DNA from 3 places in the Dorea sp. genome. Region 3 is predicted to be linked to each of the others. Evidence: predicted binding sites of a transcription regulator. Region 3 holds the regulator's gene; each other region holds the start of a gene.
The links. Region 3 encodes Rex, which represses fermentation and respiration genes when NADH is low (regulators of the CRP and FNR family bind a similar motif). Its sites were predicted from a motif close to ATTGTTAANTANTTAACAAT; they were not measured.
Positions count from the first base shown of each region.

Region 1: the regulator Rex is predicted to act here: its motif matches at 1,902-1,921, upstream of fucO (lactaldehyde reductase).
Region 2: the regulator Rex is predicted to act here: its motif matches at 2,236-2,255, upstream of ACWJAF_RS07015 (oxidoreductase).

Region 1 is NZ_CDRRQK010000006.1:98,379-102,673, forward strand. Features, by position in the region: gene ACWJAF_RS04565 (Cof-type HAD-IIB family hydrolase) at 1-215, opposite strand, end outside; gene fucO (lactaldehyde reductase) at 542-1,687, opposite strand; gene ACWJAF_RS04575 (TetR/AcrR family transcriptional regulator C-terminal domain-containing protein) at 1,973-2,536, opposite strand; gene ACWJAF_RS04580 (ABC-F family ATP-binding cassette domain-containing protein) at 2,661-4,217, opposite strand.
Region 2 is NZ_CDRRQK010000012.1:2,337-6,631, reverse strand. Features, by position in the region: gene efp (elongation factor P) at 129-692, opposite strand; gene ACWJAF_RS07025 (YqeG family HAD IIIA-type phosphatase) at 766-1,284, opposite strand; gene ACWJAF_RS07020 (shikimate kinase) at 1,286-2,068, opposite strand; gene ACWJAF_RS07015 (oxidoreductase) at 2,313-4,295, shown strand, end outside.
Region 3 is NZ_CDRRQK010000002.1:14,901-19,195, reverse strand. Features, by position in the region: gene ACWJAF_RS01095 (ABC-F family ATP-binding cassette domain-containing protein) at 1-1,501, opposite strand, end outside; gene ACWJAF_RS01090 (redox-sensing transcriptional repressor Rex) at 1,667-2,308, shown strand; gene ACWJAF_RS01085 (NAD(P)H-hydrate dehydratase) at 2,485-3,984, shown strand; gene alr (alanine racemase) at 3,990-4,295, shown strand, end outside.

The DNA of each region.
Region 1 (4,295 bases), on a different contig from region 3:
CCATATACCAGATGTGTCCCACATCCACACAAGAAGCCGTCAAATGGTATATTCTTTATCACCGGCGGAATACTACACACGGTACGTCCGGTATTGATAAATGTTTTGTGTCCATTTTCCTGCGCTTTTTTCAATGCCTCCAGCGCACTTTCCGGTATCTCATGTGTAATATCACTTAAAATTGTTCCATCAATATCAAAAAATAATGCTGACATTTTTTCCTCCGTTACCGATTCATTTACATTCTTTACTATATACGTAACTAACATAGCATATTATAAATAAACCCATCAGCCTTTTCAATACTTTATTTTCTTTTACACCCGGTTCACAGATACAGAATACCTGACACCGGCGCTCCTTCCCGATACTTTGGTATCTGGCTTCGTCTCTTACATGCTTTGGCATCTACAGGACCTGCCACTGGCAGCTCCTTCTGAACGCATGGCGATAGAAAAGACTGACCCGCTCATTACAAACGTGTCAGTCTTCCCTATAGTTATGATGATTTTGTTTTATGCATTATTTATACCGTTGTCTATTACATCAATTTTCTGAACAGCTCTTTCAGGTCTTCTACACTTGCATCTTTCGGATTACCAGGTGCGCATGCATCTGCATGAGCTGATTCTGCAAGGAACTGAAGGTCTTCTTCTTTTAATGCTTCCAGCTTTGTAGGGATTCCTACATCTACAGATAATTTACGTACTGCATCTACTGCTGCTTTTCTGTATTCTTCTACAGACATATCATCTACACCTTCTACACCCATTGCTTTTGCAATCTCTTTGTATTTTTCGCCTGTGCAGTCTGCGTTGTATTCCATAACGATTGGAAGCATCATAGCACATGCAACACCATGTGGTGTATCATATACTGCTCCAAGTGTGTGAGCCATAGAATGTGCGATTCCAAGACCTACGTTAGAGAATCCCATTCCTGCAATGTACTGTCCAAGAGCCATTCCCTCACGGCCTTCTTTTTCATTGGCAACCGCACTTCTAAGCGATTTGGAAATGAGTTCGATGGCTTTCAGATGGAACATATCTGTCATCTCCCATGCAGCCTTTGTTGTATATCCTTCAATTGCATGTGTCAGGGCATCCATACCGGTAGAAGCTGTCAGTCCCTTTGGCATAGAAGACATCATCTCCGGGTCTACAACTGCGATAACAGGCATATCGTGTGGATCTACACAGACGAATTTTCTCTTCTTTTCTACATCTGTGATAACGTAGTTGATAGTTACCTCTGCTGCTGTTCCGGCTGTTGTTGGTACTGCGATAATCGGAACACACGGATTCTTGGTCGGTGCTGTGCCTTCCAGGCTTCTTACATCTTCAAATTCCGGGTTTGCAATGATGATGCCGATTGCTTTTGATGTATCCATAGAAGATCCGCCACCGATTGCAATAATGTAATCTGCTCCTGCTTTTTTGAATGCTTCTACTCCGTGCTGTACATTCTGAATTGTCGGATTTGGTTTGATGTCAGAATATAATTCGTATTCCAGTCCTGCATCATCCAAAACTTTTGTTACCTTTGTTGTTACATTGAATTTAATCAGGTCAGGATCTGAACATACCAGCGCTTTTTTCAGTCCTCTTACTTTAACTTCTGCTGCGATCTCCTGAATTGCTCCTGCTCCGTGAAATGATGTCTGGTTTAAATTAATTCTGTTTGCCATAGTAACTGACACTCCTTTTTACATAATCTGTATTATTTAGATATGAATCTTTCTTATAATATTTCTTCTTCATATCCCGTTTCTTTATGTCTTTATTTTAACAATCATTTCACAAAAATATAAGTTACAAACCGTTCATTTTGTAACATATACACGTTACACTTTTGTATTTTTGTAACTTTATGTACCTTCTCAACAAATTACCATATCGTTTTTTGTTAATTACATAACATTGCAACATATATTTTCTTTTCATTTCAACTTCATGCAAAAAAGAACTCCCTGCTACAGGAGTTCCAATTTCTTAAATAGTGTTTCTAACTCTGCCGGCATTGCCGCCACCAGATTCTTTGCCATCTCTTCCGGGCGCTTCTTCATATCGCCAAGTACCCACTGCGTTGTCATATATACAGATCCCTGACAATACATTTCTAATTGAAAATGTAAATTCTCCGGAATTGACTGCTTTGTCTTACTTTGGATCTGATTTTCATAGAATTTGAGAATCAACTGAAAATCATGATCCCGCAGGCAGTTCTGGTCATCATTGCGAAATGCCGCTTTGAAAAACAGTTTTTCTTCTTCTATATAATGAAACTTATTAACCAGACCTTCGTAAGCCGTCTTGCCTTCGCCCATGTGCTGAAAAGATTCCAGCAGGATTCTGTCAAAGTACCAGTTGATCAGATCATATTTATCCTGAAAATTCCGATAGAATGTCTGTCTGGTCGTACCACATTCTGCCACGATTTCTTTTACGGTAATCTTCTCTACCGGCATGGTCTTCATGCAGGTCTTCATCGCTTCTGCCAGACGATACTTCATCTTTTCTTGTTTCTTTTCTTCCATCTATATCATCCCCAGTTTTTTCATATGCCTCTTCCGTTCCGGACACACAGCAATTCATCATCCAGCGCTTATCGCTTTTCACAATCCATTGTTTTTTCATTTTAGAACGTGTATGAAAAATGCTTTAGAATACTTTCGTCGTCCACTTACTCATATCCCACACTTCATTCACCACATCCTGATAAAATTCCGGTTCATGGCAGATCAGCAGGATGCTTCCCTTGTACTCCTGCAGTGCTTTCTTGAGCGAATCTTTCGCATCTACATCCAGGTGGTTCGTCGGCTCATCAAGAAGCAGGATATTCGTGTCACGGTTGATCAGCTTACATAATCTTACCTTCGCCTGCTCTCCACCACTTAATACTCTTACCTGACTTTCGATATGCTTGGTTGTCAGTCCACATTTTGCAAGTGCCGAACGGACTTCATACTGTGTAAATGAAGGAAATTCCTGCCAGATCTCATCGATACAGGTTGTCTTATTTTCTCCCTTTACTTCCTGTTCAAAATATCCGATCTCCAGATTTTCTCCCAGTTCGCAGCTTCCGGACAAAGAAGGGATCAGGCCCAGAATACTTTTTAATAAGGTAGTCTTTCCAATTCCATTCGTTCCGACAAGTGCGATCTTCTGACCACGTTCCATACTAAAATTAAGCGGCTTCGATAATGGCTCATCATATCCCGTCACCAGATCATGTGTCTCGAATAACATCTTTCCAGGTGTCCTTCCATAACGAAAATGAAATTCCGGCTTCGGCTTTTCTGCTGCCAGCTCGATCACATCCATCTTATCTAATTTTTTCTGTCTGGACATTGCCATATTTCTTGTTGATACACGTGCCTTATTACGTGCTACAAAGTCCTTCAGCTCACTGATCTCCTGCTGCTGTCTTCTGTACGCTGCCTCAAGCTGTGCTTTTTTGACTGCATAGACTTCCTGGAAATGATCATAATCCCCGACATAGCGGTTCAGTTCCTGATTCTCCATATGATAGATGATATTTACCACTTCATTTAAGAACGGGATATCATGTGAGATCAGGATAAATGCATTCTCATAATCCAGCAGATAACGCTTCAGCCATGCGATATGTTCTTCATCCAGATAGTTGGTCGGCTCGTCAAGAAGCAGGATATCCGGTTTCTCCAATAAAAGTTTCGCCAGAAGTACTTTTGTTCTCTGTCCACCACTTAAGTCGGTAACATCCCGGTCCAGTCCAAGATCCAGAAGTCCAAGTGCCCTTGCCACTTCTTCTACTTTCGCATCGATGGTATAAAAATCATGTAATGTCAGTTCATCCTGGATGGTTCCAAGTTCATCCATCAGACGGTTCATCTCATCTTCATCTGCAGTTCCGAGAAGATCACAGATTTCATTCATCCTCTGTTCTTTTTGAAGCAGTGGGTCAAATGCTGACTTTAATACATCACGGATCGTCATTCCCTTTTTCAGGACTGCATGCTGATCCAGATATCCGGCATGTACATTCTTAGACCACTCTACTTTTCCTTCATCCGGCACAAGCTTTCCTGTCACGATATTCATAAAGGTAGATTTACCCTCTCCATTGGCTCCTACAAGCCCGATATGTTCTCCTTTTAAAAGTCGAAAAGAAACATCTGAGAAGATGGCTCTGTCACCAAAACCATGTGTCAGATGTTCAACATTTAATATGCTCATATATTTCTCCCTGATTGTTCTATATTTTTAGCAAGTTCTTCGTATATTATAGCGGGGAACATGATGTCTTTCAATCAT
Region 2 (4,295 bases), on a different contig from region 3:
AGCGATCTGTGCTGCGTGAAATAGTGATTCATTTAAGAAATATATGAAATATTATGGTAGCTCAATTATAAAAAAGCCCTGCAAAAATTGCAAGACTTTTTTTATAATTTTCTACATATTTTTTCAGATTATGCTCTTGAAAGATATGCTCCTGTACGTGTATCAATCTTGATTGTTTCGCCCTGATCAACGAATAATGGTACGTTAACCTTTGCTCCTGTCTCAACAATTGCAGGTTTTGTAGCTCCTGTAGCTGTATTACCTTTTACTCCAGGCTCTGTCTCTGTAACAACCAGCTCAACACTAAGCGGTGGCTCGATGGCGAAAGCATTTCCCTGATAGAAGCTGATAGATACTTCTTCATTCTCTTTTACAAACTTCATAGAATCTGCTGCATCTTCAGCGCTGATCATGATCTGCTCAAATGTCTCATTGTCCATGTAGTTGTAGAATTCCCCATCATTATAGAGATACTGCATTTTCTTTCTCTCAATATGTGCCTGCTCAAATGTCTCTGTTGGACGGAATGTAGTCTCTACTACACCACCATCGATAATATTTTTCATTTTAACACGTACGAATGCAGCACCCTTTCCTGGTTTTACATGCATGAAATCGATAACCTGACATACTTTTCCGTCAACTTCGATTGTCACACCATTACGGATGTCTCCTGCTGAAACTTTTGCCATTATCTTATCCTCCTTAAATCGCGCAAATGCGCTTGCGTAATTTTCATCTCATATCATTTTATAATACATGATGTTATTTTTCAACCTTTTTTTCGTGTGTCTGACTCTTCTTATAAAAATGTAACACAATTTTCTCCAGATACCGCTTCAATACGATCTGGATTTCTTCCTTGGGATGGATCGGTTTTACCAGAACATTTGGTATCCCGGCTCTCTTGGCTCCCCATACATCTGTAAAGAGCTGATCACCTATGAATACCGTACTTTTCCGGTCTGTACCCATAATCTCCATTGCCTTCAGATAGTTCTTCGTAGACGGTTTATGTGCATTATACACATAGTCCACCTGAATATCCTGGTTGAACATCTCAACTCTTGGCTTCTGGTTATTCGAGATCAGGCAACAACGAAATCCAATCTTTTTCAATCTGGCAAACAGTGCCTTTGCCCTGTCATCTGCCGGTGCCCCGTGAGGTACCAGCGTGTTGTCGATATCAAAGATCACTCCCCGCACACCTTCTTCATATAATTTTTCAAAATCAATTACATAGGTAGATGCAACATAGTGATCCGGGAAAAATTTATCAAACATACTATTCTTCTGACTCCTGCAGACGCTGAACCAGTTCTTCACAGATCTGAAGGACTGACTTATTGTCTGTATTAATTACGATATCTGCTGCCGCTTCATATTTTTCACGACGCTGTTCCATAAGTTCTGAGATACCTTTGACATTCTTTCTTCCGTTCAGCACCGGTCTGTCGTTGCTGTCTTTTACACGTTCGTAGATTGTCTCTGGTGTTGCAGTAAGAAGTACGACTCTTCCGTTCTTCTTCATCTCAGCAACATTTCTCTCTCTTAATGCAGCTCCACCACCACAAGAGATAACTGCATTCTTATGCGACTGCATTTCGATCAGAAGGTTTGTCTCAAGGTCACGGAAATATTCTTCACCATATGTAGCAAAGATATCCGGAATGCTCATCTCTTCACGCTCTGCAATTACCTGATCCATCTCTACGATATCCATATCGAACACTGTGCTTAAGTAATCAGAAATCGTTGTCTTACCGGCGCCCATGAATCCAATCAGGACGATATTGTAATCGAACAGTTTTCTTGCCTGGATTCTCTTACTGTTACGTAAGATGCATCCAAATACATCAAATATCTCTTCTTTATATTTATTATCTTCAAGTTTTTCTTCCAGACGCTTTTTCTGTTTTTCTTCCTGCTGCGGCTGTAAGATTGGCATTCCATACTCTTCTTTATATGCCATAATCTTTTCAATAATTGAATTACGTTCTACCAATGCGTCAATAATCTTATCATCGCATAAAGCCAATTGCTCTCTGTACATTTCTAAATCATTCATGTCTTGTGCTCTCCTATAAAAACTTTCGCCTACATACTTTTGTATTATAGCAATAAACCCGGATTCATGCAATATTATACTGTATATTCATTCAGTACTTTTGTATATTTTTACTTTCTTTCTTAAAATCCATAGACAAAATCTATCAACTTTCACAAAAATATGAATTTGTCTTTTATTTAACAAGGCCATATAATCAAAGTATAACAATCAATTATAATGTTTAAATGGAGGATGACAAACTATGAAAAACAATTTTCCACACGTATTCAGCCCTCTGACTGTCAGAGGTATGACACTCAAGAACCGTGTTGTAATGATGCCTATGGGAAGTGATTTCGCCGGACATGATGGGGAATTAAGCGACGAACATATCAAATACTATGAACTGCGTGCACGTGGCGGCACAGGACTTATTATGGTAGAAAATGTCTGTGTAAAATATCCGGAAGGATCAAACGGAACCACACAGCTTCGTCTGGACAAGGACTGCTACATTCCACGTCTGTTCACGTTAACAGAAGCCTGTCACAGACAGGGTGCTCTGATGGGAATTCAGATCAACCACGCAGGAGCTTCTGCTATGAGCTCAAGAATCGGTATGCAGCCAGTATCTGCTTCCCGTTTTCCATCCAAAGCCGGTGGTGAGATTCCTCGCGGACTTTCAAAAGAAGAGATTGAAAGCATTGCTAAAGATTACGGAACAGCTGCAAAAAGAGCCGTTAACGCTGGATTTGACGTTGTAGAGATCCACGCTGGACACTCTTACCTGATCAGCCAGTTCTTATCTCCTACTACCAACGACCGTACAGATGAGTTTGGAGGAAGCGCTGAAAACCGCGCACGTTTCTGCCGCATGGTCATCGATGAAGTACGTAAAGCAGTAGGACCTAGAGTTCCGATCTCATTACGTCTTAGTGTAGATGAACTTGTAGAAGGTGGTAATACGGTAGAAGATTGCCTGGAATATCTGGAATATCTGAACGACGAAGTAGATATCTACGATACTTCCGCAGGACTGAATGCTTCTATCCAGTACCAGATCGATGCCAACTATCTGGAAGACGGATGGCGTTCATACATGGCAAAAGCTGTCCGCGATAAATTCGGAAAACCAACGATTGCAATCGGAAACATCCGTGATCCTAAGGTAGCTGATGATATCCTTGCAAGAGGCGATGCTGATCTGATCGGTATGGGACGTGGACTGATTGCTGATCCAGACTGGTGTAATAAAGCACAGTACGGTGACGTATGTGATATCCGTAAATGTATCTCTTGTAATGTCGGATGTGTTGGTAACCGTATCGGTGGTAACAAACCACTTCGTTGTACGATCAACCCGGATCTGATCAACGGAGAAGCTTACAAGAAACAAAAAGTAAACAAACCATGCAGCGTTGTAGTTGTAGGTGCCGGAACTGCCGGACTGGAAGCTGCATGTACTGCTGCTGAGGTTGGATGCAAGGTTACATTATTAGAAAAAGGAAAAGAAGTTGGTGGTCTGTCTGTAGAGATTTCAAAGATTCCTGCAAAGAAGAGACTTGCTGATTTTCCAACTTACTTAAAACACCGTGCTTCCAAACTTTCAAACCTTACTATTAAAACAGGTGTTGACGCAACCGTTGCTGAGATTAAGAAATACAAACCAGACCTCGTTGTAAACTCAACCGGTTCTGTACCTCTTCTTCCACCAATCGAAGGATTACATGACAACCTTGGAAAGAAAGGTTCTAACGTATATTCAATCAAAGACATGATTGCTAACTTAAAGAACTATCCGGAAGACATGACAGGTAAGAAAGTTGTCGTTGTCGGCGGCGGTGCCGTAGGACTTGATGTTGTTGAATTTTTCGCTCCACGTGGTGCTGAGACAACGATCATCGAAATGATGCCGATCATCGGAAATGGTCTGGATGCTTCTTCTACATCAAGCATGAAAGAATGCATGACAAAACACAATGTAAGACAGATGACAAATACTGCTCTTCAGAAAGTAAATGCACATTCTTTCCTTGTAAAATACGACGGAAAAGAAGAAGAACTTCCATTTGATTATGGATTCGTATGCCTTGGTATGAGAGCCAACGCTCCAATCTGGAACGACATCCAGGAAGCTTTTGTTGGTGAAGATGTTGAAGTTCTTAACATCGGTGACTCTGTCCGCGCAAGACGTATCATCGACGGAACAGATGCCGGACGTCACATGGTATTAAACACACTGGAA
Region 3 (4,295 bases):
GGTCATGTGAAACGTAAAGTACTGTGCCGGTATAATCATTCAGCGCATTTTCCAGAATTTCTTTTGATGCAATATCCAGGTGGTTGGTCGGCTCATCGAGGATCAGGAAATTCGCCTCTGAAAGCATCAGCTTTGCAAGAGAAACACGTCCTCGTTCCCCACCGCTCAAAGAGCTGATCTGTTTGAATACATCGTCTCCTGTGAAAAGGAAGGCAGCAAGTACATTGCGGATCTCTGTATTGGTAAGTGCCGGGTAATCATCAGAGATTTCATCAAAAATGGTCTTTTCCATATGAAGTACATGATGTTCCTGGTCGTAGTAACCGATTTTTACATTGGAGCCAAGGGTGTAAGTTCCGGAGTCGGCTGCAATGACATGGTTCAATATTTTTAAGAGCGTGGTTTTACCGGTTCCGTTATCACCGATCACAGCCACATGCTCGCCACGTTTGATCTCCAGATTAATATCTGTAAATAATTCCTGCCCCGGAAATGATTTGCATAAGTGCTCGATGGTTAAGACGTCGTTACCGCTGACGCAGGAAGGTTCAAGTTTCAGATGGATGTCGGTATTGACTTCCACCGGTTTTTCGATGGTCTGCATCTTTTCAAGCATTTTTTCACGACTTTCTGCCCGCTTGATTGATTTTTCGCGGTTGAAAGAACGCAGCTTTTCGATGACAGCTTCCTGATGCTTGATTTCTTGCTGCTGATTCAGGTATTCTTTCAGACGGATATCACGGAGCTGCTGCTTCTTGGCAGCATAATCGCTGTAATTTCCCATGTAAGTACGAAGAGTGCCAAGCTCGATTTCCAGAACTTTTGTCACAACTTTGTTTAGAAAATAACGGTCATGTGAGACGATAAGTACGGCTCCCTGATAGTTTAAAAGATAGGTTTCCAGCCATGCGATGGAGTTCAGATCCAGGTGGTTGGTCGGCTCATCCAGAAGCAGAATATCCGGTTTCGTGAGCAGAAGTTTGCCAAGGGAAACACGGGTTTTCTGACCTCCGGAAAGAGTATCTACGGGTTTTGTAAAATCAGTTTCTGTAAAACCAAGCCCCTTTAAAACACCGGTGATCTCGCTTTCATATGCATAACCATTTTCGCGCTCGAAAGCCGCAGTAAGGCGGTTATAAGTTTCTAACCGGTCATTTAAGGCTTCGCCGGATAGGTGCTTTAATTCCATCTCGATCTCGCGGATACGCCGTTCCATCGCGATAATATCGGATTTTGCGGTCTTTACTTCTTCGTAAATGGTGTTCCCACTCTGCATTTCCTGATGCTGGGCCAGGTAGCCTAAGGTCTTCCCCTTTGTGAGGATGACATTCCCTCCGTCCGGTGCAAGTTCACCGACGATCATCTTAAGAAGGGTCGATTTTCCCGCTCCGTTCGGTCCGACGAGAGCGGCTTTTTCATGATCCTCTATATGAAAAGATCCATCATTCACAATGAGATGTTCCCCAAAGGATTTCTGGATCCCGTGACATGCTAATATCATAAATTTCCTCCTAAATATGGATACATTATTCTGTCTGTATTCCTAAAATGCATTTGCATATGCTACTTTATTATAACGGAAATTGTATAAAATTCAACAATAGTTTGACAATAATCTTTCAATTTTATATAATTATCCTAGACTAAGATTGGAAGGGTGAATATATTGGAAGAAAGAGAGATTTCTCGTGCTGTCATCAGAAGACTGCCGAGGTATTACAGATATTTGGGTGAACTGTTGGAAAATGGTGTAGAACGTATCTCTTCGAATGATCTGAGCAAGCGCATGAAAGTAACAGCATCTCAGATCCGTCAGGATCTTAATAACTTCGGAGGATTCGGACAACAGGGATATGGTTATAATGTAAAGTATTTATATACGGAGATTGGAAAGATATTAGGTTTGGAAGAAGATCATAATATTATTATTATCGGTGCCGGAAATCTTGGGCAGGCACTGGCAAATTATGCAGCTTTTGAAAACCGTGGTTTTATCCTGAGAGGGATTTTTGATGTCAATCCAAGACTTCAGGGCGTATCGATCCGTGGTGTGCCGATCCGTATGATGGATGATCTGAAGACATTTGTACAGAACAATGATATAGATATTGCTGTTCTTACAATTCCGAAGGAAAAAGCAATTGAAGTAGCAAACATGCTGGTGGAAAACGGTGTGCGGGCTATCTGGAATTTTGCACATACAGATCTGAACCTTCCAGATAATGTTGTGGTTGAAAATGTGCATTTATCAGAGAGTCTGATGCAGCTGTCTTATAACATCAGCCGCTACAAAGAAGATCATAAATAAAAACATAAAAATGACGTGTAAGAGTAATCTGTAAGGCGGATATACTTTTACACGTCCTTTTGTCAACTTGTGTTCTACAGAAGCCGCCAGTGGCGGCTTCTGTAGATTACCAAAGTACCTTTATCAAAATTATCAGGATTCAGGTTGCGTAAATATGTCAGTTGGGAGATGATGATATGCAGTATTTGGTAAATGCAGCGCAGATGAAATCTGCAGATCAATATACCATTCAGAAGTTAGGTGTTCCGTCACTGGAATTAATGGAACGTGCCGCAGACGGATGTATACAGATAATGGAACAGGAAAAAATGGATTTTTCGGATGTCTGTGTCGTATGTGGAACGGGAAACAACGGAGGGGACGGATTCGCAATTGCGAGAATGTTATTAGAAAAAGATTATAAAGTACAGGCATTTCTGGTAGGAGATGCGGAGCATTGCACGAAAGAAACGAAAGAACAGATCAGGAAACTGGAGGCATGCGGCGGAAAAGTCAGATACTGTATACCGGAAGACGGACATTACAGTCTGGTGATTGATGCGGTATTCGGTGTCGGTCTCAGCCGTGATGTGGACGGAATTTACAGACAGGTAATAGAATGGATGAATGCACAGGATGCAGTAAGGTTTGCAGTAGATATCCCTTCCGGATTATCTGCAACAACAGGATGTGTGCTTGGATGTGCATTTGAGGCGGATTATACGGTCACATTTCAGTTCAAAAAGCTTGGACTGGAACTGGCACAGGGAAGAAAATATGCCGGAAAAACGGTTGTCTGGGATATCGGGATCTCTGCGCAGCCGCTGATGGATGATACGGATATAGTAAAAAGTGATGAAAAAGAAGATTACAGAAAGCTCCTTCCAAAAAGAGAAGAAGATTCTAACAAAGGAAGTTATGGAAAACTACTGATAATTGCAGGAAGTAAGGGCATGGCAGGAGCCGCATATCTGAATGCGCATGCTGCATATATGGCAGGAGCCGGACTTGTGAGAATATATACTGCAAAAGACAACAGGGCGATTCTTCAGACACTTCTTCCGGAAGCAATCATTACGACATATGAAGATTTTGAACAGGTAGAAGTAATCCGGTTACTGGAGTGGGCAGATGCAGTCTGTGTCGGATCAGGACTTGGACAAAGTAAAACGGCAGAAAGAATATTAAAAACAGTGATTGATTATGTAAGAGTTCCATGTCTGATTGATGCAGATGGGCTGAATCTTCTGGCAGATAATAAGAATTATTTAAGACATATAGAAGGAAGAAGATTTGTGATCACACCACATATGAAGGAAATGTCAAGAGTAACAGGAGATTCTGTAGAAAATCTGAAAAAAGACAGAGTGGAGTTCTTAAAACAATTTGCGGAGACACTTCGTATTGTATGTGTGTTAAAAGATTCCAGAACGCTGATCGCAGGAGAAGAAAGAGGAATCCGGTTAAATCAGACAGGTAACTGTGCTATGGCAAAAGCAGGATCCGGTGATGTGCTTGCAGGTATCATTGCGGGATTTATGGCACAGGGAAAAGAGCTGGAAGAAGCAGCTTCTCTTGGTACTTATGTACATGGATTGTCCGGTGACCTTGCAAAAATTGAAAAAGGCGTATATAGTGTAATGGCGAGAGATCTGATAGAATATATCAGTAAAGCATTAATGGAACTGGAGGAATAATAACAGTGAAACAATATACAAGAGTTTTAGCCAGAGTCGATTTGGATGCGGTTGAATATAATATAGAGATGATGAAGAAGAATATCGAGGAAGGTACCCAGATCATGGCCGTTATTAAGATGGATGGTTATGGACACGGTGCTGTACAGATCGCAAGACTTCTGGAAGCAAAAGATTATATCTGGGGTTATGCGGTTGCGACACTGGATGAGGCTATTTTGTTAAAAGATGCGTGCCTGAAAAAGCCGGTACTGGTGCTGGGGTGCATTTTCCCGGATCAGTGGGAAGTTATGTTGCGTAATGAAGTCCGT